4 regions of the Dickeya parazeae Ech586 genome follow, and region 2 is predicted to be linked to each of the others. Evidence: predicted binding sites of a transcription regulator. Region 2 holds the regulator's gene; each other region holds the start of a gene.

Region 1 (5,333 bases), 150 kb from region 2:
AAATCGCACCCAGAATTGCCGCCTGCTGACCTTCAGCTTTCAGCCCTTTACCAGCAGTAAATGCAGCACCGCCGTTGGAGAACTGAACGATCACCGGCGCGCGTACTTTGGCTGCGGCTTCAAGCACGGCGTTAATAGAGTCGGTACCGACACAGTTAACCGCCGGTAGTGCAAAGTGATTTTCTTTGGCAATAGCGAATACTTTCTGAACGTCATCACCAGTGATGACACCAGGTTTTACGAAATCAAAAATTTTAGACATGTCACGTGTCCTGTTTCGTTGGCCGTGGAGGGTTAGAGATTTGTCTGTTACTGCATATCGTCGGTAATACGGCGACTACCGACGTGACCACCATTCATTACTGCTGATATTGCTGCGGGTTAGCCCGGCCGTGACCAGGCTAACCGGGGCGCGGGATCGTCCCGCCGCCACTGACTGATGAAAAACGCTTACTGACGTGCGCGTTCTTCCAGCATCACCACTGCCGGCAGTTTTTTGCCTTCTACGAACTCCAGGAAGGCACCGCCACCGGTAGAAATATAGGAGATCTTGTCGGCAATGCCGAACAGATCGATTGCTGCCAACGTATCACCGCCGCCTGCGATAGAGAATGCATCACTGTTGGCAATCGCATTCGCCACAATCTCCGTCCCTTTACGGAAGTTCGGGAATTCGAATACACCAACCGGGCCATTCCACAGAATCGTCTTGGCATTTTTCAGGATGTCAGCCAGACGTTCGGCAGAAACGTCGCCCAGGTCCAGAATCTGTTCATCATCTTTAATGGCGGCCACGGATTTCAATGTCGCGCTGGCAGTTTCGGAGAATTCTGTTGCAACACGGACATCGCTCGGTACCGGAATATCGCAGGTTTCCAGCAGTTTTTTCGCTTCCGGAATCAGTTCCGCTTCGTACAGCGATTTACCGACGTTATGGCCTTGAGCGGCAACGAAGGTATTGGCGATACCGCCACCAACGATCAGCTGGTCAGCAATTTTAGACAGTGAATCCAGCACCGTCAGTTTGGTAGACACTTTGGAACCACCGACGATAGCCACCATCGGGCGAGCCGGGTTACCCAGTGCTTTACCCAACGCTTCCAGTTCATTGGACAGCAGCGGGCCAGCACAGGCGATCGGTGAGAATTTGCCAACACCGTGAGTTGACGCCTGCGCGCGGTGTGCGGTACCGAACGCATCCATCACAAACACGTCGCACAGCGCGGCGTATTTTTTGGACAGCACTTCGTCGTCTTTCTTCTCGCCCTTGTTGAAACGGACGTTTTCCAGCACGACCAACTCACCTTCGGCCACATCAACGCCGTCCAGGTAATCTTTCGCCAGACGTACCGGTGCAGACAGATGATCTTTCAGGTAGTTCACTACCGGCAGCAGGGAGAATTCTTCGTTGTACTCGCCTTCGGTCGGGCGGCCCAGATGGGATGTCACCATCACACGGGCACCCTGCTTCAGGGCGATTTCAATGGTCGGCAGGGATGCGCGGATGCGGGCGTCAGACGTCACTTTGCCATCTTTAACCGGCACGTTCAGATCCGCACGGATCAGCACGCGTTTGCCAGCCAAATCCAGGTCGGTCATCTTAATTACAGCCATGGTGAATCCTCTTGTTGATTCTCTTTAAAGTTGCTTGAGTGAGGTGTCGGTTCCCCGGCACCGCCTATCAGAAACCGCAGGCCGCCATCGCCCATGTTGTATCCAACATCCGATTGGCAAAGCCCCATTCGTTATCGCACCAGACCAGTGTTTTGATCAGATGTCCTCCGCTGACCCGGGTTTGCGTCCCATCCACTATCGCGCTATGCGGGTCGTGGTTGAAATCCACTGAGACCAACGGCAAATCGGTATAATCAACTATACCACGAAATGTATTCTGCGCTGACTGGCGAAACAGCGTATTGATTTCACTTACGTTTACCGCGTTTTTCACGCTGACGCTAAGATCAATCGCCGTGACATTGATAGTCGGCACCCGCACCGAAATCGCCTCAAAGCGGTCTTCGAATTTCGGAAAGAAACGGGTAATCCCCACCGCCAGTTTGGTGTCCACCGGGATGATCGACTGACTGGCAGCACGGGTACGCCGCAGGTCATGGTGATACGCATCGATCACCGGCTGGTCGTTCATCGACGCATGGATCGTCGTCACGGTACCGCTCTCGATGCTATACGCATCGTCCAGCAGTTTAATAATCGGAATAATACAGTTGGTGGTGCAGGAGGCGTTGGATACCAGACGGTGAGCCAAATGCAGATCCTGATGATTAACGCCATACACAATGGTGGCATCAAGATCCGGCGCTCCGGGGTGGGAAAACAGCACTTTTTTCGCGCCTGCCGCCAGATGGGCTTCACCATCGGCGCGGCTGCCGTACACACCGCTGCAATCCAGCACGATATCAACACCCAGCTCGCCCCACGGCAGAGAACGGAGATCTGGCTCATGCAACAGGCGAATGGTGTCATCCCCTACCGATAAACGATCGCACTCCTGACGGACATCCCACGAAAAACGGCCATGGCTGCTATCGTACTTGAGCAGATGGGCAATCCCTTCGGCATTAGCCAGCTCATTAATCGCCACCACCGTGATTTCGGCTCGCCGACCGGATTCATACAACGCACGCAGAACACTGCGACCTATACGACCAAAGCCATTTATCGCAATACGGATTGTCATGAAATTCCCTGTGTAGTGATAAAAGCATTGCGCGTTATAGGATAATCAGTAAGCCACCAGGAATAAACCGCTTGTTGCACAGGACATGTCACCACGTAAAACCGCTGTATAACCTTGTAGTCAAACGCTGTCACACCAACAACTGAAACGCTTCAGCTAGCATAAACGAATTGCCTGGCAAAAGAAATATGGCGGCAGGGCGGATACCAGAAGAGTGATCCGCGTCAAATAATTACCGCACAGTTTGTTCAACCAGTGTGTTATCCCAAGACTAGCAGGATCAAAAAAGGCCGGGAGACAATCCCGGCCTTACAAGAACCGCTAACTACAGAACAGCGTTATTTCAGCAGCGCTTTCGCCTTCGCCACCACGTTATCGGTAGTGAAGCCAAAGACGTCGAACAGTTTTTCTGCCGGTGCGGATTCGCCAAAGCTTTCCATACCAACAATCGCGCCATTGAGGCCAACATACTTGTACCAATAGTCAGCAATACCGGCTTCGATCGCCACACGGGCGCTCACGGCAGACGGTAGTACCGCTTCACGATAAGCCGCATCCTGTTTGTCGAATGCATCGGTAGACGGCATGGACACCACGCGCGCCTTAACGCCTTCTTCGCTCAGTTTCTGCCAGGCAGCGACCGCCAGTTCGACTTCAGAACCGGTAGCAATAAGGATCAGCTGCGGCTGGCCGCCGCTGTCTTTCAGCACATAAGCCCCTTTAGCGACATCAGCCAACTGCTGAGCGGTACGTTCCTGCTGCGCCAGATTCTGACGAGACAGAATCAACGCCGTCGGGCCGTCTTTACGCTCGATGGCGTATTTCCAGGCTACCGCGGTTTCAACCTGATCCGCCGGGCGCCAGGTACTCATGTTTGGCGTCACGCGCAGGCTGGCCAACTGCTCTACTGGCTGATGGGTCGGGCCATCTTCGCCCAGACCGATGGAGTCATGGGTGTAGACATAGATGCTGCGCACTTTCATCAGCGCTGCCATACGCACCGCATTACGGGCGTATTCCACGAACATCAGGAACGTCGCGGTGTACGGCACGAAACCGCCATGCAGCGAAATACCGTTGGCAATGGCAGTCATGCCAAATTCACGCACTCCGTAGTGGATGTAGTTACCAGCCGGGTCTTCATTCAGCGCTTTCGAACCAGACCAAATCGTCAGGTTGCTCGGCGCCAGGTCAGCAGAACCGCCCAGGAATTCCGGCAGCAGCTTGCCATAGGCTTCCAGCGCATTCTGCGAGGCTTTACGGCTGGCGATCTTGGCCGGGTTAGCCTGCAGTTGTTCGACAACTTTCGTCGACTCGGCCTGCCAGTTAGCCGGCAATTCGCCGTTCACGCGACGAGTGAATTCAGCAGCCAGTTCCGGATAGGCGCTGGCATAGGCATTGAACGCCTGCTGCCAGGCAGCCTCTTTGCTCTCACCGGCTTTGCGAGCATCCCAGGCGGCATAGATATCAGCCGGGATTTCAAACGGACCGTATTTCCAGCCCAATTGCTCACGGGTCGCAGCCACTTCAGCATCACCCAACGGCGCACCGTGGGAATCATGGGTACCGGCTTTGTTCGGAGAACCGAAACCAATCACGGTTTTGCACAGCAGCAGCGACGGTTTGTCAGTGACGCTCTGCGCTTCTTTGATAGCACGCTGGATGGCATCAGCATCATGACCGTCAATGCCGCGAACCACATGCCAGCCATAGGATTCAAAACGGGCAGCGGTATCATCGGTGAACCAGCCTTCGATGTGGCCGTCGATGGAAATACCGTTGTCATCGTAAAACGCAACCAGTTTACCCAACTTCAGGGTACCCGCCAGTGAACAGACCTCATGAGAGATCCCTTCCATCATGCAACCATCACCCAGGAAGACATAGGTGTGGTGGTCAACGATGTCATGGCCCGGACGGTTGAACTGCGCGGCCAGTGTACGTTCGGCAATCGCCATACCGACCGCGTTAGCGATCCCCTGCCCTAACGGTCCAGTAGTGGTTTCCACGCCCGGTGTATAACCCACTTCCGGGTGACCCGGCGTTCTGGAATGCAACTGGCGGAAGTTTTTCAGTTCTTCAATCGGCAGATCATAACCCGTCAGATGCAACAGGCTGTAGATCAGCATGGAGGCATGACCGTTGGACAGCACGAAGCGATCGCGGTTAGCCCAGTGCGGGTTGGCTGGGTTATGGTTCAGATGGTCACGCCACAGGACTTCAGCGATATCAGCCATACCCATTGGTGCGCCAGGATGACCAGATTTGGCCTTCTGCACGCCATCCATACTCAACGCACGGATAGCATTGGCAAGTTCTTTACGAGAGGACATGCTTTACTCCAGATCGGATTGAACAGTTGCCTGTCGAACATAAAACATATAAATCAATGTGTTAGCTCAAAAAGGCAAAGAAAAGATATTCACAAATGTACATGAAAACCCAGCCGATTGCACATGGAACAGCAAGCGGAAAAAACGCACGAATCTGCTGACATGCAGACCGTATAGCAGGCTTTCCTTTTCATCGGGGCGGTTTTATCTGCCTTAGCTCACACGATGTAGCAGCTTTACCTGTTTACGCCCGCCTTTTTTCGCCACCATAACACCACGGCTACGTCGTCTGCACGACCTTC
Region 2 (5,333 bases):
CAGAGGTGCTGGTCAGGCGTAATGATGCGCTGACGCTGGCAGACATTGAGCGGTTATCGCCGCAACGACTGGTGATTTCTCCCGGCCCCTGTACACCGGATGACGCAGGGATCTCGCTGGCGGCGATTCGCCATTTTGCCGGTCAACTGCCGATTCTGGGGGTATGCCTGGGGCATCAGGCGCTGGGACAGGTATTTGGCGCTCAGGTGGTGCGCGCCCGTCAGGTGATGCACGGCAAAACCTCGCCGGTACGGCATACCGGGCGCGGTGTGTTCGCCGGGCTGGCAAACCCGCTCACTGTCACGCGTTACCATTCGCTGGTGTTGGAAAAAAATACGCTGCCTGACTGTTTTGAGGTCACTGCATGGACTGAGTTTGACGGTGATATCGACGAGATCATGGGGATACGTCATCGCTCGTTGCCGCTGGAAGGTGTGCAGTTTCATCCAGAAAGCATCCTCAGCCAGCAAGGGCATCAGCTATTGAAAAATTTCCTTGATTTATAGTCGGATAGCGCAGGTCAGGACGGGTGTATCGGATTAGCGATTGCCTATTTTTGATTTTTTATGCATATTTATTGATTATATTTTCACTTAAAATCTTCACTCCACACTACGGGATATGACAACGGGGCAGCAAATGGCGACAGAGAAAGCAGCAGTAACACGGGATACTTACGATAAGGTAATTCTTCCGGTTTATGCACCCGCGCAGTTTGTGCCGGTAAAAGGCAAAGGGAGCCGTGTCTGGGATCAGCAGGGCAAAGAATATATCGATTTCTCCGGCGGCATCGCGGTAACGGCGCTGGGACATTGCCATCCGGCGTTGGTGGCGGCGTTGAAAGAGCAGGGTGAAACCCTGTGGCACACCAGCAACGTATTCACCAACGAACCGGCGCTGCGTCTGGCGACCAAACTGATCAACGCCACGTTTGCCGATCGTGTGTTTTTCGCCAACTCCGGTGCAGAAGCCAATGAAGCGGCGTTCAAACTGGCACGGCATTACGCCATTACCCGTCATAGCCCGTACAAAACCAAGATAATCTCGTTTTACCAGTCGTTTCATGGTCGCACCTTGTTTACCGTGTCGGTCGGTGGTCAGCCGAAATATGCCGATGGCTTCGGCCCGAAACCGGCGGATATCGTGCACGTGCCGTTCAACGACTTGGACGCGGTCAAAGCAGTAATGGATGACCACACCTGTGCCGTGGTGTTGGAGCCGATTCAGGGCGAAGGCGGTATTACGCCAGCGACACCGGCGTTCCTCAAGGGGGTGCGTGAGCTGTGCGATCAGTATCAGGCGCTGCTGGTGTTTGATGAAGTACAGTGTGGTATGGGCCGCAGCGGTAAGCTGTTCTCTTATATGCACTACGGCATCACGCCGGATATTCTGACCACCGCGAAAGCGCTGGGCGGCGGTTTCCCGATCAGCGCCATGCTGACCACGGAAGAGATTGCGTCGGTGATGGCGGTTGGGACACACGGCACCACCTATGGCGGCAACCCGCTGGCTTGCGCGGTGGCGGAAGCGGCGCTGGATGTGATCAATACACCGGAAGTGCTGTCCGGCGTGGTCGATCGCCATGCGCGTTTTGTGTCTGCGCTTGAGCGCATCAACGCCCAGTACGGTATTTTTGATGAAATCCGTGGCATGGGCCTGCTGCTGGGCGCACAGCTAAAACCGGCCTGGCATGGCCGCGCCCGTGATTTTCTGGCGGCATCGGCAGATCTGGGGTTGATGATTTTGGTGGCAGGGCCGGATGTGATCCGTTTTGTGCCGTCGCTGGTGATCACCCCGGAAGAGATCGACCAGGGGATGGCACTGTTTGAAAAAGCCGTGGCGCAGGTAGTGAAGGGCGCGTAATCGCGGTTGCCGCCTTTAGCTGAAGTGAAAAGAGCGTGCCATGTGGCACGCTCTTTTCACGTCTACAAGCTAGCTGATGATAAATCAGCGAGTACCATATACCACGATGGTTTTACCGTGGGCGGAGATCAGGTTCTGGTCTTCCAGCATTTTCAGAATGCGGCCGACAGTTTCGCGGGAACAGCCGACGATCTGGCCGATTTCCTGACGGGTGATCTTGATCTGCATACCATCCGGGTGGGTCATGGCGTCCGGCTGTTTGGCCAGATTAAGCAGGGTTTGCGCGATGCGGCCCGTCACGTCGAGGAACGCCAGGTTGCCGACTTTTTGCGAGGTCACCTGCAGACGACGTGCCATCTGTGAGGACAAGCGCATCAGAATGTCCGGGTTGACCTGGATGAGCTGGCGGAATTTTTTATAGGAGATTTCAGCAACTTCACAGGCTGTTTTCGCCCGGACCCACGCACTGCGTTCCTGCCCGTCTTCAAACAAGCCAAGTTCGCCAATAAAATCGCCCTGATTCAGATAAGACAGAATCATTTCCTTGCCTTCTTCATCCTTGATCAGCACGGCAACCGAGCCTTTCACGATGTAGTAAAGCGTCTCTGCTTTTTCACCCTGGTGGATTAGGGTGCTCTTCGATGGGTACTTGTGAATGTGGCAATGAGAAAGGAACCATTCGAGAGTCGGGTCTGTTTGCGGTTTGCCGAGAACCATTCGCTGTTATCCTCTGTTGTTAATTCACTGCGCAAATCACAGGGCTCAGAGTTCCCTGTACGGCGTGATAACATAGTTATAATTCAATTCCGTCCTGGCGGAATGACGTCAGGGAATATACTGAGGCTGTCTATCAGATGACGCCAGTAAGCCGGTGGTGGGTCAGGCATCGGCTCAACAACACATGCCGGTTTACGCTTTTGTTTGTAACACAGGTTGAGTGTAGTGTCTTGTGTTGTCTCGCTTCAGCATGATTAAGCTCTGATTATCAGGCTTTTTTGTACATAAGCGATGTAAAATTTCAAAAATAATTGATTGAGGACAAAATTATGCAGGCGCGGGTGAAATGGGTTGAAGGGTTAACGTTTCTTGGTGAATCCGCTTCCGGACATCAACTGCTGATGGATGGCAACGCAGGCGATAAAGCGCCCAGCCCGATGGAAATGGTACTGATGGCCGCAGGCGGATGCAGCGCCATCGATGTGGTGTCTATCCTGCAAAAAGGCCGTCATGACGTGGTGGATTGTGAAGTCCGCCTGACGTCTGAACGCCGTGAGGAGGCACCGCGCCTGTTCACCGCCATCAACCTGCATTTTATCGTCACCGGCAAGGGCTTGGGCGATAAAGCCGTGGAGCGCGCGGTGTCGCTGTCAGCCGAAAAATACTGCTCTGTGGCGTTGATGCTGGGAAAAGCCGTGAACATCACCCACAGCCATGAAGTGATCGCGCTGGATTAAACACCTCTGCTCGCGGTGGTGTGCTGTCCTGGCCACCGCGTCGTTAAGCGCCGGTTTATCGGCGCTTATCATCGCTCTTATCGCCGGTGTCAGTCGATTTTATTGCCTTCCATCAACCGCTGCACCAGCGGCATCATGATCAACTCCATCGCCAGCCCCATTTTGCCACCCGGTACCACCAGCGTATTGATGTGGGAAATGAACGAGCCCTGCAACATGGCCAGCAGGTAGGGGTAATCAATGCGGTCCAGACCCTGAAAGTGGATCACCACGAAACTTTCGTCCATCGAGGGAATGGCTTTGGCGGCGAACGGGTTAGAGGTATCAACCGTCGGCACCCGCTGGAAGTTGATGTGGGTGCGGGAAAACTGCGGGGTAATATGGGTGATGTAGTCTTCCATCGAGCGCACGACGGAATCCATCACCGCCTCGCGGGAGTGACCGCGTTCGTTAACGTCGCGTACCAGCTTCTGAATCCATTCCAGGTTGACTATCGGCACCACACCGACCAGCAGGTCGACATGCCGGGCAACATCATGCTGCGCGGTGACCACGCCGCCGTGTAATCCCTCGTAGAACAGCAGGTCGGTCGGCTCTGGCATCGGCTCCCAGGGCGTGAAAGTCCCCGGCACCTGATTGTAGGGGATGGCTTCATCATAGGTGTGCAGGTATTTGCGGGTCTGTCCGGTGCCGCTACGACCGTATTCGATAAAGGTGTTTTCCAGTTGGCAGAAGTCGTTGGCTTCCGGCCCGAAATAGCTGATGTGACGCCCCAGATCCCGTGCCTTGCGGATCGCCATATCCATTTCCGGTCGGGTATAGCGGTGATAACTGTCGCCATCCACCAGCGCGGCGCGCAGATTCAGTTGCTGGAATATCTTGCGAAACGCCAGGCTGGTGGTCGTGGTCCCCGCGCCGCTGGAGCCGGTGACCGCGATAATCGGGTGCTGGTGCGACATGGTGTGTAACCTCCGATGTGTAGGGCAATCTTCGGTGAAGTCATCATTCGATGAGTAAGGGCTATGCCGTGCAGAGCCATCAGGCCATGTTATATCTGATCCATGTTAGATCTGATCATTGTTAGCATGTTTATCGCACACTGACACGGCAATTTACGTTTTTAAGCGATTGATTCAGGGCTGATACCGTTCATTATTGCTGAGCTGGCGGCGGGGCATGATATTGACGGTTTCATGCAATTCCGACCACACCAGGACGACCTCGCCGTGCGCCAGTTGCTGACGTATATCTGCCACTTTCTCTTCCAGTGTGCGCTCCTGCTCGCCGTAGTCGGTGCCTTCACGCAGGACGAACGATTCAATCAGATTTTGCAGTGTTTCCGGTGCCAGTTCTTGCCAGGGAATGATCATGCGTGCTGCTCCAGATAAGGGGTAAACCACTCGGGAATACGGTGCTCCAGCCACAATTCAGGCTGTCGCCAGGATCCGCCAACAAAACCGACATGACCGCCATGTTCCGTCAACTGGTAGTCGATATTGGTCGGGAGTTGCGAGACATCAGCGATGACTTCCGGCGTCATAAACGGGTCGTCTTTGGCGTGGATGACCAGTAATGGCTGGCGGATACGCGGCAGTAAAGGCAGGGCGCTGCTGCGTCGGTAATAATCGGTTGCGTCGGTGAAACCGTGCAGCGGTGATGTGACCAGCTCGTCAAACTCTCGCAGGCGATGCACCCGACGTAACCGACTGGCGGACACCGGCAGGCAATCGGGGTACATCGCCAACTTGTGCAAGGCGTTGCGACGCAGTGAATTCAGCAGATAGAACTGGTAGAGGCGTGAAAAACCCTGTTCCAGACGAGTGCTACACGGCTCGAGCATCAATGGCGCGGATACCACCGCCGCGGCATCCAACGGGCAGGACGCACCTTGTTGCGCCAGCAGGCAAGCCAGCATATTCCCACCCAGAGAAAACCCCGCCGCGACGGTGGGGACGTCACCCAGCGTCTGACGCAGCCAGTGCAGGAAGTAGCGTGCGTCTTCGGTTTCACTGGCGT
Region 3 (5,333 bases), 840 kb from region 2:
GCACGAAGCGGTCGGGCACGGTCTGGAAGGCGATTTTAACCGTCGTGGTACCTCAGTGTTCAGCGGTCAGGTCGGCAAACTGGTGGCGTCCGAGCTGTGTACGGTGGTGGATGATGGCACACTGGAAGGGCGTCGTGGTTCACTGGCTATGGATGATGAAGGGGTACCCGGTCAATACAATGTGCTGATCGAAAACGGCGTCCTCAAAGGCTACATGCAGGATAAACTGAATGCCCGTCTGATGGGCGTCGCGCCGACCGGCAACGGCCGCCGCGAGTCTTACGCGCATCTGCCGATGCCAAGGATGACCAACACCTACATGCTGGCCGGTCAATCGACCCCTGAGGAGATCATCGCCAGCGTGGAATATGGCCTGTATGCGCCGAACTTTGGTGGTGGTCAGGTGGATATTACCTCCGGTAAATTTGTGTTCTCCACGTCTGAAGCGTATTTGATTGAGAAGGGACGCGTGACCACGCCGGTGAAAGGGGCGACGTTAATTGGCTCCGGTATTGAGGCCATGCAGCAGATCTCGATGGTCGGCAACGATCTGGCGCTGGACAGAGGCGTCGGGGTGTGCGGCAAAGAAGGGCAAAGCCTGCCGGTGGGCGTCGGTCAGCCAACGTTGAAGCTGGATGGCATCACGGTAGGCGGTACCGCCTGAGTGAGGCGATGCAACTGAAAGTATGAATGCAGGCCGCCTTTGTGTGGCCTGCATTATTTCTGCGGTAGCCCGGTTTGTGGGTGCTCCTGTCGGTATCCCTGATAAATCAGCGCCACCTTGTTGAAGTACTCAGTCAGGTAGTTGATGCACACCTGTACTTTTAGCGGCAGGTTGTCGCGGCGGGTATAAAGCGCGTATACCGGGCGTGGATCGGAGTGGTAGCGCGAAAAGAGGATCTCTATCTCTCCACGTTTGATCTCTTCAAATACCCACATTAACGGCACATAAGCGATGCCAGCGCCGTTTTTCAGCCAGCGAATCAGCGTAACCGGGTCATTGGTGACGAAGCGCCCTTGCGGCGTCAGTCGGGTGGTGATGCCTTCCGGGGCGATCAGTTCGAATTCGCTGTCCGGGCGAACGCTGTATTCGAGCCAGGACGCGTTGCTTACATCACCGGGCTTTTCCGGCGTGGTATGCTGCGCCAGATAGCTTTTGGCGGCACACACCACCATGGGCATCGAACCCAGGCGGGTGCTATACAGGCTGGAATCCTGCAACGCGCCGACGCGAATAACGATATCCAGCCCATCAGCAATCAGGTCTGGTGCTGGGATCCCACACACCAGATTAACCGATAATCCCGGGTATTCCTTTAGCATGTCGGTGGTCATTGTGGCCAGTACGTTTTGCGCCATGGTGGAGGAACTGCCGATGCGCAAGGTACCGATTGGCGTATTGTTGAACGCATATAACTGCTCATGCACTTCGTGGGCTTCGTGCAGCATACGGCGACAGCCGTGGTAATAGATCCTGCCAGCTTCCGTCAGCCCGATGCTACGGGTGCTGCGGTTGAGCAGTTTCACCTGTAGTTCATCTTCCAGCCGGGTCACCGTCTGACTGACGGCGGAGACGCTCATCGCCAACTGGCGTGCGGCGGCGGTAAATGAGCCGAATTCCACCACGCTGGCGAACACTGACATACTCTTTAATCGTTCCATTGTTAACCCTGGCTTAAAAGTGATTTAGATCACGCTGCGTAGATAACACAATAATAACGTTTCATAATATAGCTTGTCTGGCTACAACGCGTGGCCTCGATTACCCGTCTTCACTGCTGTGGTTGTTTCAAAGGGTTAAAAACGCTGATGTAACATGGTAAGCGATACCCATTACACCAGAACCCACCATCGCGATTATTCAGTTAATGCTCTGTCTTTATTCGTCGGCAACCCTGTTGGCGGAAACGGACGTTCATTCTGTTTTCCCGGTCTTTCCGGTGTTTCAGGAGACGGGCGAGAGCGATAGACGTGGTGAGGGGAAAATGGGGAATATAAGGAAAAGAGGATGAATTCACTCCCGGTTATGGTGCTGTTTGGTTTGTCGTTTCCACCGGTATTTTTTGTACTGCTGGTGACGCTGGCGTTATTTTTTGTCTGCATTCGGCTGCTGCATCCCACGGGGATTTATGACCTGGTGTGGCACCCGGCCTTGTTTAATACCGCACTGTTTATCTGCCTGTTCTATCTGCTGTTCCGTTTCGGTCTTTGAGGTTGTTGTGAAAACATCTGTTGTGAAAGTGATTTTCAAAAAATTCAGTCGCATGGCAATAACACTGTTGCTGGTGTTGTTGGCGGCGGTAGCACTGGTGCGCGTATGGTCGTTTTACACCGAATCCCCCTGGACGCGTGACGCCCGTTTTAGCGCCGATGTCGTCGCGATAGCCCCCGATGTCAGCGGTCTGTTGACCGAGGTAAAAGTGCAGGATAACCAGCCGGTGAAACAAGGCGATGTGTTGTTCGTCATCGATCAACCACGTTACCAGCAGGCGCTGGAAGAGGCTCAGGCTGATGTGGGCTATTATCAGGCGCTGGTCGATGAGAAAAAACGAGAGTCGGCACGCCGTTTACACCTCGGCGTGCAGGCGATGTCGCGCGAAGAAATAGAACAATCCGGCAATGCGTTGCAGACCACGCAGCACCAACTGGCGAAGGCACAGGCTGAACTGGAACAGGCGAAGCTCGATCTGGCGCGCACAGTGGTGAGAGCCCCGTCGGATGGCTGGGTTACTAATTTACATGTGCATGCCGGTGAGTTCATTACCCGTGGTTCTACGGCGGTGGCGCTGGTGAAGAAAGACTCGTTCTATCTGCTGGCCTACATGGAAGAAACCAAGCTGGCGGGTGTACGCCCCGGTTATCGGGTGGAAATCACGCCGCTGGGCAGCAACCAGATTTTGTTCGGCTCGGTGGACAGCATAGCGGCGGGGGTCACCAACAGCAGCAGTTCCTCTGACATCAAAGGTCTGGCGACGGTGGACTCCAATCTGGAATGGGTGCGGCTGGCGCAGCGGGTACCGGTAAAAATTCGCCTCGATCAGCAATGGGGCGACCTGTATCCGGCAGGAACCACCGCCACCGTGGTGGTGACCGGTGAACATACCCGCAACACCACGCCGATGTCGCCGTTATTGCAACTACTGCATCGCCTGCGTGAGTTCGGCTAAGCGAGCCCCCTATGATCAACAGTCCCGCGTTTTTGCGCCTACGGTTTGCATTCAAACTCAGTACCGCCATCGTGTTGTCGCTGGTGCTGGGCTTTCACCTGCAACTGGAAACCCCGCGCTGGGCGGCATTGACCGCTGCCATTGTGGCGGCGGGTCCGGCTTTTGTGGCTGGCGGAGACCCGTTTTCCGGCGCTATTCGTCACCGTGGCATGCTTAGGGTGATCGGTACGTTTATCGGCTGTATTGGGGCGTTGGTGATTATCATTTCCACGGTTCGGGCACCGGCGTTGATGCTGCTGCTGTGCTGCTTGTGGGCCGGTGTCTGTGTATGGATTTCGTCGCTGGTAAAAGTAGAGAACGCCTATGTGTTTGCGCTGGCAGGCTACACGACGCTGATTATTATCGTGACCAGCCAGAGTGAGCCGTTGCGTATTTTGCAATTTGCGGTGGAACGATGTAGCGAAATCGTGCTGGGTATCGTGTGTGCCATTCTGGCTGACCTGCTGTTTTCGCCCCGTTCGATCAAGCAAGAGATCGACCGTGCGGTGGAGGAACTGTTGGTAGGGCAATATCACTTGCTGCAACGTTGCGTGAATGGCATATCGAAAGAGGAACTGGACGCCGTCTGGAACGGTCTGGTGCGTAAAACCCACGCCATCAATGGGATGCGTAGCGTACTGATGATGGAGTCGTCACGCTGGCAGGGTGCCAGTCGCCGGATAACCACGCTGTTGACCCAATCCTGGGTCATGATTACCCAGGCGTGCGAAACCCGCCTGACGTTGCAGGATCACCCAAACGCCGTCAAAGGGGCGATCGCCGTGATGCTGGAACAACCGGCAGAGACCCCTGCCGACGTACAGCGACGTTTACGGCAGTTGCGCCATCTGGCGGCGGCGCATAGCCGCAGTCTGCCGCCAACACTGGTGAGCTGGCTGGGGGCGGCGGCACGCTATCAATTGCTGGCGAAAGGCGTGAAAACTAACGTACGCATCAGCCAGAGTGAGGCGGTGTTACTGGACGCTGATATCCCGGTCAAGGCCAGTTCGGCGGAAACCCACCATGCCATGATCAACGGCGTGCGTACGACTGTCGCCACAGGACTTGGATGCCTGTTCTGGCTGTGGACCGGCTGGACATCGGGCAGCGTTTGTATGGTGATGCTGGCGGTGGTGACCTCGCTGGCGATGCGCTTACCCAATCCACTGATGGCGGCGAAAGACTTTCTGATCGGTACGCTGGTGGCGCTGCCGCTGGGTGCGCTGATGTTCATGCTGGTGCTGCCGTCTACCCAGCAAAGTCTGCTGCTACTTTGTCTGAGCCTCGGCGGTGTTGCCTTTGTGATAGGCATTGAAGTACAGAAGCGCCGCTTGGGGTCGCTGGGGGCGTTGGCCAGTACTATCAACATTCTGGTACTCAGCAACCCGATGAAATTCAATCTGTCCCAGTTTCTGGATAATGCGATTGGTCAGGTGATTGGCTGTATTCTGGCATTGAGCGTTATTTTGCTTATCCGTGACAATACCCGTGAGCAAACGAGTCGCACACTGCTTAACCGGTTCGTTTTCGGCGCGGTCTCGGCGTTGTCGACCCGTCCGGCACAGCGTCAGGAGAACCACCTGCCCGCGCTGTACCAGCACCTGTTTTTGTTGCTGAACCTGTTTCCCGGTGAAATCGGTAAGTATCGCCTGGCGCTGTCGCTTATCATGATGCACCAGCGCCTGCGGACGTTGGTGCTGCCGGTCAGCCCGACACTGTCCGCTTTTCACCGTCAGATGCGAGCGACGGCCGAGCAGGTCATCGGCTCCACTCGCGATCGTAGCCTGCATTTTTCCCGATTACTGGCACAAATGGATGAGTATCAGCAACTGTTACGCGACCATCAGGTATCGGATGAGGCGATTGATGCGGTTGGCAGACTCACCGCGTTATTGCATCGCCATCAACATGCGCTCGGCGACTAAACCGCATTACAGCGGGTGGTAACCCTGCCACTGCGGCGGCAAAACCTGCCCGGTAGGGTTTGCGGTGAGGTGGATATACCAGCGGTCCAGCAGCGTGAGCGGCAGGCAATCGTCCACATCGCGCAGGTCGTCCTTGTGCTGCTGAAACACGTCGGTCAGTAGCACTGCTTTGGCTCGTTGTTTAGCCTGTTCCGCGTTCGTT
Region 4 (5,333 bases), 1.2 Mb from region 2:
TGGCATAAGCCGATTCTGTCTGCGGTAATGACGGTGATGATGCTGTCACTGGCGGGTATTCCGATGACGCTGGGCTTCTTCGGTAAATTCTATGTTCTGGCGGTAGGCGTTAACGCTCACTTGTGGTGGTTGAGTGCCGCTGTCGTGGTAGGCAGTGCCATTGGCCTGTATTACTACCTGCGCGTACTGATCAGTTTGTACCTGAGTGCACCGCAGACACTGAACCGTGATACGCCGAACAACTGGGCGTTGACTGCGGGCGGTGTTGTCGTGCTGATTTCATCGGTGCTGGTGCTGCTGTTGGGGCTCTACCCACAGCCGCTGATTTCGCTGGTACAACTGGCGCAGCCACTGATGTAATCCCGTCCTCTGTGATAATGAAAGCCGCGCATGTCGCGGCTTTTTTTATACAGATGTCGTTAGTTCTTTGCTACTAAAGTGGTTTGTATGCGTTTACTGAAGTGCATCAGGCAAAGGCAGAAGAGCGTCGATGACAGACAGAGCGAAATGCGCTGGTGTAAGATAAGAACGGAAAACCGGATGACTATGCTAGAAACTAAAATCAGAAAAGGCTTGGATCAGAAAAAGCTTGAGGAAAACTAAAACCAGAAAGGAAATCGGGAATACGGCAAGGGAAATACCAGGAAGGGATAAAAACTAAAGCCGCCTGATCGAAGTGGGCGGCTTTTAGTCTGCGGCGTTCATCTTAAAACGGGCTGATGATAGAGCCGATACGTTCGCAGTAGCTCACGTAGATGTCGCCGAGTTTTTTGAAGAAGCTGATGAATGCGTTCATGTTGTATCTCCATTATTGTCGTTGGTGTTTTATGTGATGTTCATCACGGTTTTGATAATAATGGATAAGAAACGGCATTTCAACTTTTTCGTGATAAAAGTCACATTATTTTTACGAGTGTCGTGTGTGACGGTGAATAACGAGCCGCCAGCGGCAGGCTCGTCGTCAGATGGGTAACGTCAGAAAGCGGGTATCAGAGGGTGAGGTGCCCGTCAATCAAGGTGTTGCTGTAACCGCCAATCCATGGTTGGCCATCTATGTAGGATACGTTGACCCGGCCGTCACGGTACAGCATGGTGCCTTGACGTACCTGATAACCAAGCCGATGGTCTGCCTGTTCCGGTAACGGGCTGTGCTGAATCACCCGGGCAATACAGGCGTTGGCGCTACCGGTTACCGGGTCTTCCACTACAGCATCATTCAGCATAAAGAAGGCGCGCACTTCATAGTCAGTGGGCGTGCTATCGTCATGTGGTCCATAGATTGCCACGCCATCGGTCTGGGCGAGTTGCTGCAAGCGTTGCAGATGAACGGCGTCCGGACGAGCATTCAGGCAGGCTCGTGCACTTTCCATCCGTACCGTCAGCCAGCGTATCCCCATGTGGACATTGACAGGTCGGTTGTCTGCATGGTGTAAATGGCTACCGATGGCGGCGTCGAGTAATCCGTCATGCTGAGGGTCGAGTTCGGTCATGGTGGCTTCTGGTGCACGAAACGCAAGTTGACCGTCATCGCTTATCGCAACAGGTACCAGACCAACGCCACACTGCTGGATAAGCTGATGAGGGACATGTGGCGTCAGGCCAGACTCCAGTAATGCGTGCGCGGTGCCAAGCGTAGGGTGACCCGCGAAGGGCAGCTCGTCTTGCGGGGTGAAGATCCGTACCCGATAATCGGCCACAGGGTCATCCGGCGCCAGCACAAACGTGGTTTCCGACAAATTAGTCCAGCGGGCAATCGCTTGCATTTGCTCGTCGCTAAGCCCATCGGCGTCCAGAATGACAGCGAGCGGATTTCCTTTAGCAGGATGCTGGCTGAATACATCGACTTGTTTGAAACGGCGTGATGACGGCATCTGATTTTTCCTTGTGCAAGCTGGGTCAGCATCCATTATGTACGCCCGGTTACGCGCTGTCGTGCCTGTTTTCAATTAGCGTTTGGTCTGCCGGGGGCCGATGGCGGCTATTTCCCCTCCATCTGATTAAAAAATGTGCTTTAATCGCCGGGATTCTGGGTCTCGCTTGTGGCATAATGCGCGCCAAATCACATTCCGAATCGAGTAAGTGCTGTGCTGGTAACCAATAATATTACGATGCAATTCGGCAGTAAGCCGTTGTTTGAAAACATTTCTGTCAAATTTGGCGGCGGTAATCGCTATGGTCTGATCGGCGCCAATGGGTGTGGCAAATCGACGTTTATGAAGATCCTTGGCGGCGATCTGGCACCGAGTGCGGGTAACGTCGCTATCGATCCGAATGAGCGGATCGGTAAATTGCGTCAGGATCAGTTCGCGTTTGAACAATATACCGTGCTGGATACGGTCATCATGGGTCACGTCGAGCTGTGGGAAGTGAAGGAAGAGCGTGACCGCATCTATGCGCTGAGCGAAATGAGCGAGGAAGACGGTTACCGGGTGGCCGATCTGGAAGTCAAATACGGCGAAATGGATGGCTATAGCGCCGAGTCACGTGCAGGTGAACTGCTGTTGGGCGTGGGTATTCCTCTGGAGCAGCACTATGGACTGATGAGCGAAGTCGCACCCGGCTGGAAACTGCGTGTGTTGCTGGCACAGGCACTGTTTTCCAACCCGGATATTCTGTTACTGGACGAACCGACCAACAACCTGGACATTGATACCATCCGCTGGTTGGAACAGGTGCTGAACGAACGCGATAGCACCATGATCATCATTTCCCATGACCGTCACTTCCTGAATATGGTGTGCACCCACATGGCGGACCTGGATTATGGCGAACTGCGAATTTATCCGGGCAATTACGATGAGTACATGACCGCGGCAACGCAGGCGCGTGAACGTCTGCTCTCGGATAACGCCAAGAAGAAAGCACAGATTGCCGAGTTGCAGTCGTTTGTCAGCCGCTTTAGCGCTAACGCGTCCAAATCACGTCAGGCAACATCCCGTGCGCGCCAGATAGAAAAAATCCAGTTGGAAGAGGTGAAAGCCTCCAGCCGTCAAAACCCCTTTATTCGTTTCGAGCAGGATAAGAAACTGTTCCGTAACGCGCTGGAAATCGACAGCCTGACCAAGGGTTTTGATAATGGGCCACTATTCAGCCAGCTAAAAATGCTGGTGGAAGTCGGGGAAAAAGTCGCGATTCTGGGTACCAACGGGATCGGTAAATCTACCTTGCTGAAAACACTGGTGGGTGAACTGGAGCCGGAATCCGGCTTGGTGAAGTGGTCGGAAAACGCGCGTATTGGCTATTATGCGCAGGACCACGAGTACGAGTTTGACGATGAGCTGACGGTATTTGACTGGATGAGTCAGTGGAAGCAAGAAAACGATGACGAGCAGGCGGTACGCAGCGTGCTGGGGCGTCTGCTGTTTTCTCAGGACGATATCCGTAAAAAAGTCAAAGTGCTGTCCGGTGGGGAAAAAGGGCGGATGCTGTTCGGCAAGCTGATGATGCAAAAACCGAACGTGCTGGTGATGGACGAACCGACCAACCACCTGGATATGGAATCCATCGAGTCGCTGAATATGGCGCTGGAGCTCTATCAGGGGACGTTGCTGTTCGTGTCGCATGACCGTGAATTCGTCAGCTCACTGGCCACTCGAATTGTCGAGATCATGCCGGGTAAAGTGGTTGATTTCAGCGGCAACTACGAAGACTATCTGCGCAGTCGCGGAATCGAATAACATTCAGCGTATTGACGAGAAGCAGCCATTACCGGCTGCTTTTTTTATTGCGTGAAATGTTAAAACGCCGCGCAGCAGAATCATGACAGCGGTGAGATAATCAAAATCCTGAATAAAAAACCACCACAGGGCATACTTTTATCTTTGCGACTGGCAGCAATATTATCCTGCAATTACACTTTTAAAAGTAAAATAGCTAAAGTAACCGATTGAAGCGAAAGTGAGTGATAAAGATAAATCAATAATTAAAGAATGAAATCAAATAAAAACACGATTTAATAAAATGATTTAAAATCAATATCATGACAATTTTATTATAACTGATATAAGACGTAGTTAAATCGATTAAGCTATTCTGGATCACAAAAAAATATGTGTTTGTCACGCATTGAGATATTTTCTCATTTAATCTCAGTCCGGTGCTTTTAAAAAAGGAATGTCGCGAAGAACTTCACAGAAGACGCATAAATAGAATGGTTATTCCCCGGCCGATTGATAGAGATCAAGTCGGTGACGTTATTCTCCTCATTATTCTATGCCGACACGGAAATGTGTTACTCCGACTTGGCTACAGGAGAATAATAAAGAATGAATGGGGAAAATATGATGCTTTCCCATCACGGTATCAATCGCCGTGATTTTATGAAGCTATGTGCAGCACTTGCCGCCACCATGGGGTTAAAAGAGGCCGCTGCCGCAGAGATGGCACAGTCACTGACGTCTCCCCAGCGTCCGCCGGTGATCTGGATTGGCGCTCAGGAATGTACCGGGTGTACCGAATCCCTGTTACGTGCTACCCACCCGACCATTGAAAATCTGCTACTAAACACCATTTCGCTGGAATACCACGAAGTCCTCTCTGCCGCATTTGGCGAACAGGCTGAGGAGAACAAGCACCGGGCTATCGAACAGTACAAAGGTAAATATGTTCTGGTGGTAGACGGTTCCATCCCGCTGAAAGATGGCGGCATCTATTGCATGGTGGCCGGTAAGCCGATTGTCGAGCATATTCGCGCCGCCGCTGAGCATGCTGCTGCTATCGTCGCTATTGGGTCTTGTTCTGCCTGGGGCGGGGTACCCGCCAGCGGTTCTAACCCAACGGGAGCCGTCAGCTTGCAAGCGGTGCTACCGGGTAAAACCGTTATCAACATTCCCGGTTGTCCACCCAACCCGCATAACTTCCTGGCGACCGTGGCGCACATCATTACCTATCAGCGTGCACCCGCACTCGACAGCCAGAATCGTCCCACCTTTGCTTATGCCCGCCTGATTCACGAGAACTGCGAACGTCGTCCGCATTTCGACGCAGGTCGGTTTGCCAAAGAGTTTGGCGATGAAGGGCACCGGCAGGGATGGTGCCTCTATCATCTTGGTTGCAAAGGGCCGGAAACCTACGGCAACTGCCCGACGCTGGAGTTTTGTGACGTGGGCGGCGGCATTTGGCCGGTGGGGATCGGGCATCCATGCTACGGCTGCAACGAGCAGGGCATCGGTTTTACCAAGGGTATTTTCCAACTGGCGAATGTGGAAAATCCGACGCCACGTGTTGAAAAACCGTCGGTGACCAGCCCGGAAGGCGGCAACAGCTCCGCTACCGCGACAGGGCTTATCGGCGGCGTGCTGGGGGCGGTAGCCGGTGTCAGCCTGATGGCAGTA

What was found. The regulator CRP, encoded in region 2, controls carbon source genes, mostly activating them, when cyclic AMP is high. The targets are predictions, from matches to a motif close to ATGTGANNNNNNTCACAT.
Region 1: epd (erythrose-4-phosphate dehydrogenase) is a predicted target of CRP. The motif match lies at 2,911-2,928, and genes of this name have one in related genera.
Region 3: aaeR (HTH-type transcriptional activator AaeR) is a predicted target of CRP. The motif match lies at 1,680-1,697, and genes of this name have one in related genera.
Region 4: DD586_RS13490 (ABC-F family ATPase) is a predicted target of CRP. The motif match lies at 2,048-2,065, and genes of this name have one in related genera.

The regions. Positions count from the first base shown of each region.
Region 1 is NC_013592.1:4,142,535-4,147,867, forward strand. It holds gene fbaA (class II fructose-bisphosphate aldolase) at 1-262, opposite strand, end outside; gene pgk (phosphoglycerate kinase) at 451-1,614, opposite strand; gene epd (erythrose-4-phosphate dehydrogenase) at 1,682-2,698, opposite strand; gene tkt (transketolase) at 3,037-5,031, opposite strand.
Region 2 is NC_013592.1:4,291,979-4,297,311, reverse strand. It holds gene DD586_RS18755 (aminodeoxychorismate synthase component II) at 1-506, shown strand, start outside; gene argD (bifunctional acetylornithine/succinyldiaminopimelate transaminase) at 640-1,863, shown strand; gene crp (cAMP-activated global transcriptional regulator CRP) at 1,948-2,580, opposite strand; gene DD586_RS18740 (OsmC family protein) at 2,910-3,317, shown strand; gene DD586_RS18735 (phosphoribulokinase) at 3,407-4,276, opposite strand; gene DD586_RS18730 (YheU family protein) at 4,451-4,687, opposite strand; gene DD586_RS18725 (hydrolase) at 4,684-5,333, opposite strand, start outside.
Region 3 is NC_013592.1:317,092-322,424, forward strand. It holds gene tldD (metalloprotease TldD) at 1-664, shown strand, start outside; gene aaeR (HTH-type transcriptional activator AaeR) at 718-1,662, opposite strand; gene aaeX (p-hydroxybenzoic acid efflux pump operon protein AaeX) at 2,009-2,212, shown strand; gene aaeA (p-hydroxybenzoic acid efflux pump subunit AaeA) at 2,265-3,167, shown strand; gene aaeB (p-hydroxybenzoic acid efflux pump subunit AaeB) at 3,179-5,131, shown strand; gene DD586_RS01435 (DUF1543 domain-containing protein) at 5,138-5,333, opposite strand, start outside.
Region 4 is NC_013592.1:3,081,735-3,087,067, reverse strand. It holds gene nuoN (NADH-quinone oxidoreductase subunit NuoN) at 1-360, shown strand, start outside; gene DD586_RS13495 (PhzF family phenazine biosynthesis protein) at 990-1,871, opposite strand; gene DD586_RS13490 (ABC-F family ATPase) at 2,085-3,677, shown strand; gene hybO (hydrogenase 2 small subunit) at 4,266-5,333, shown strand, end outside.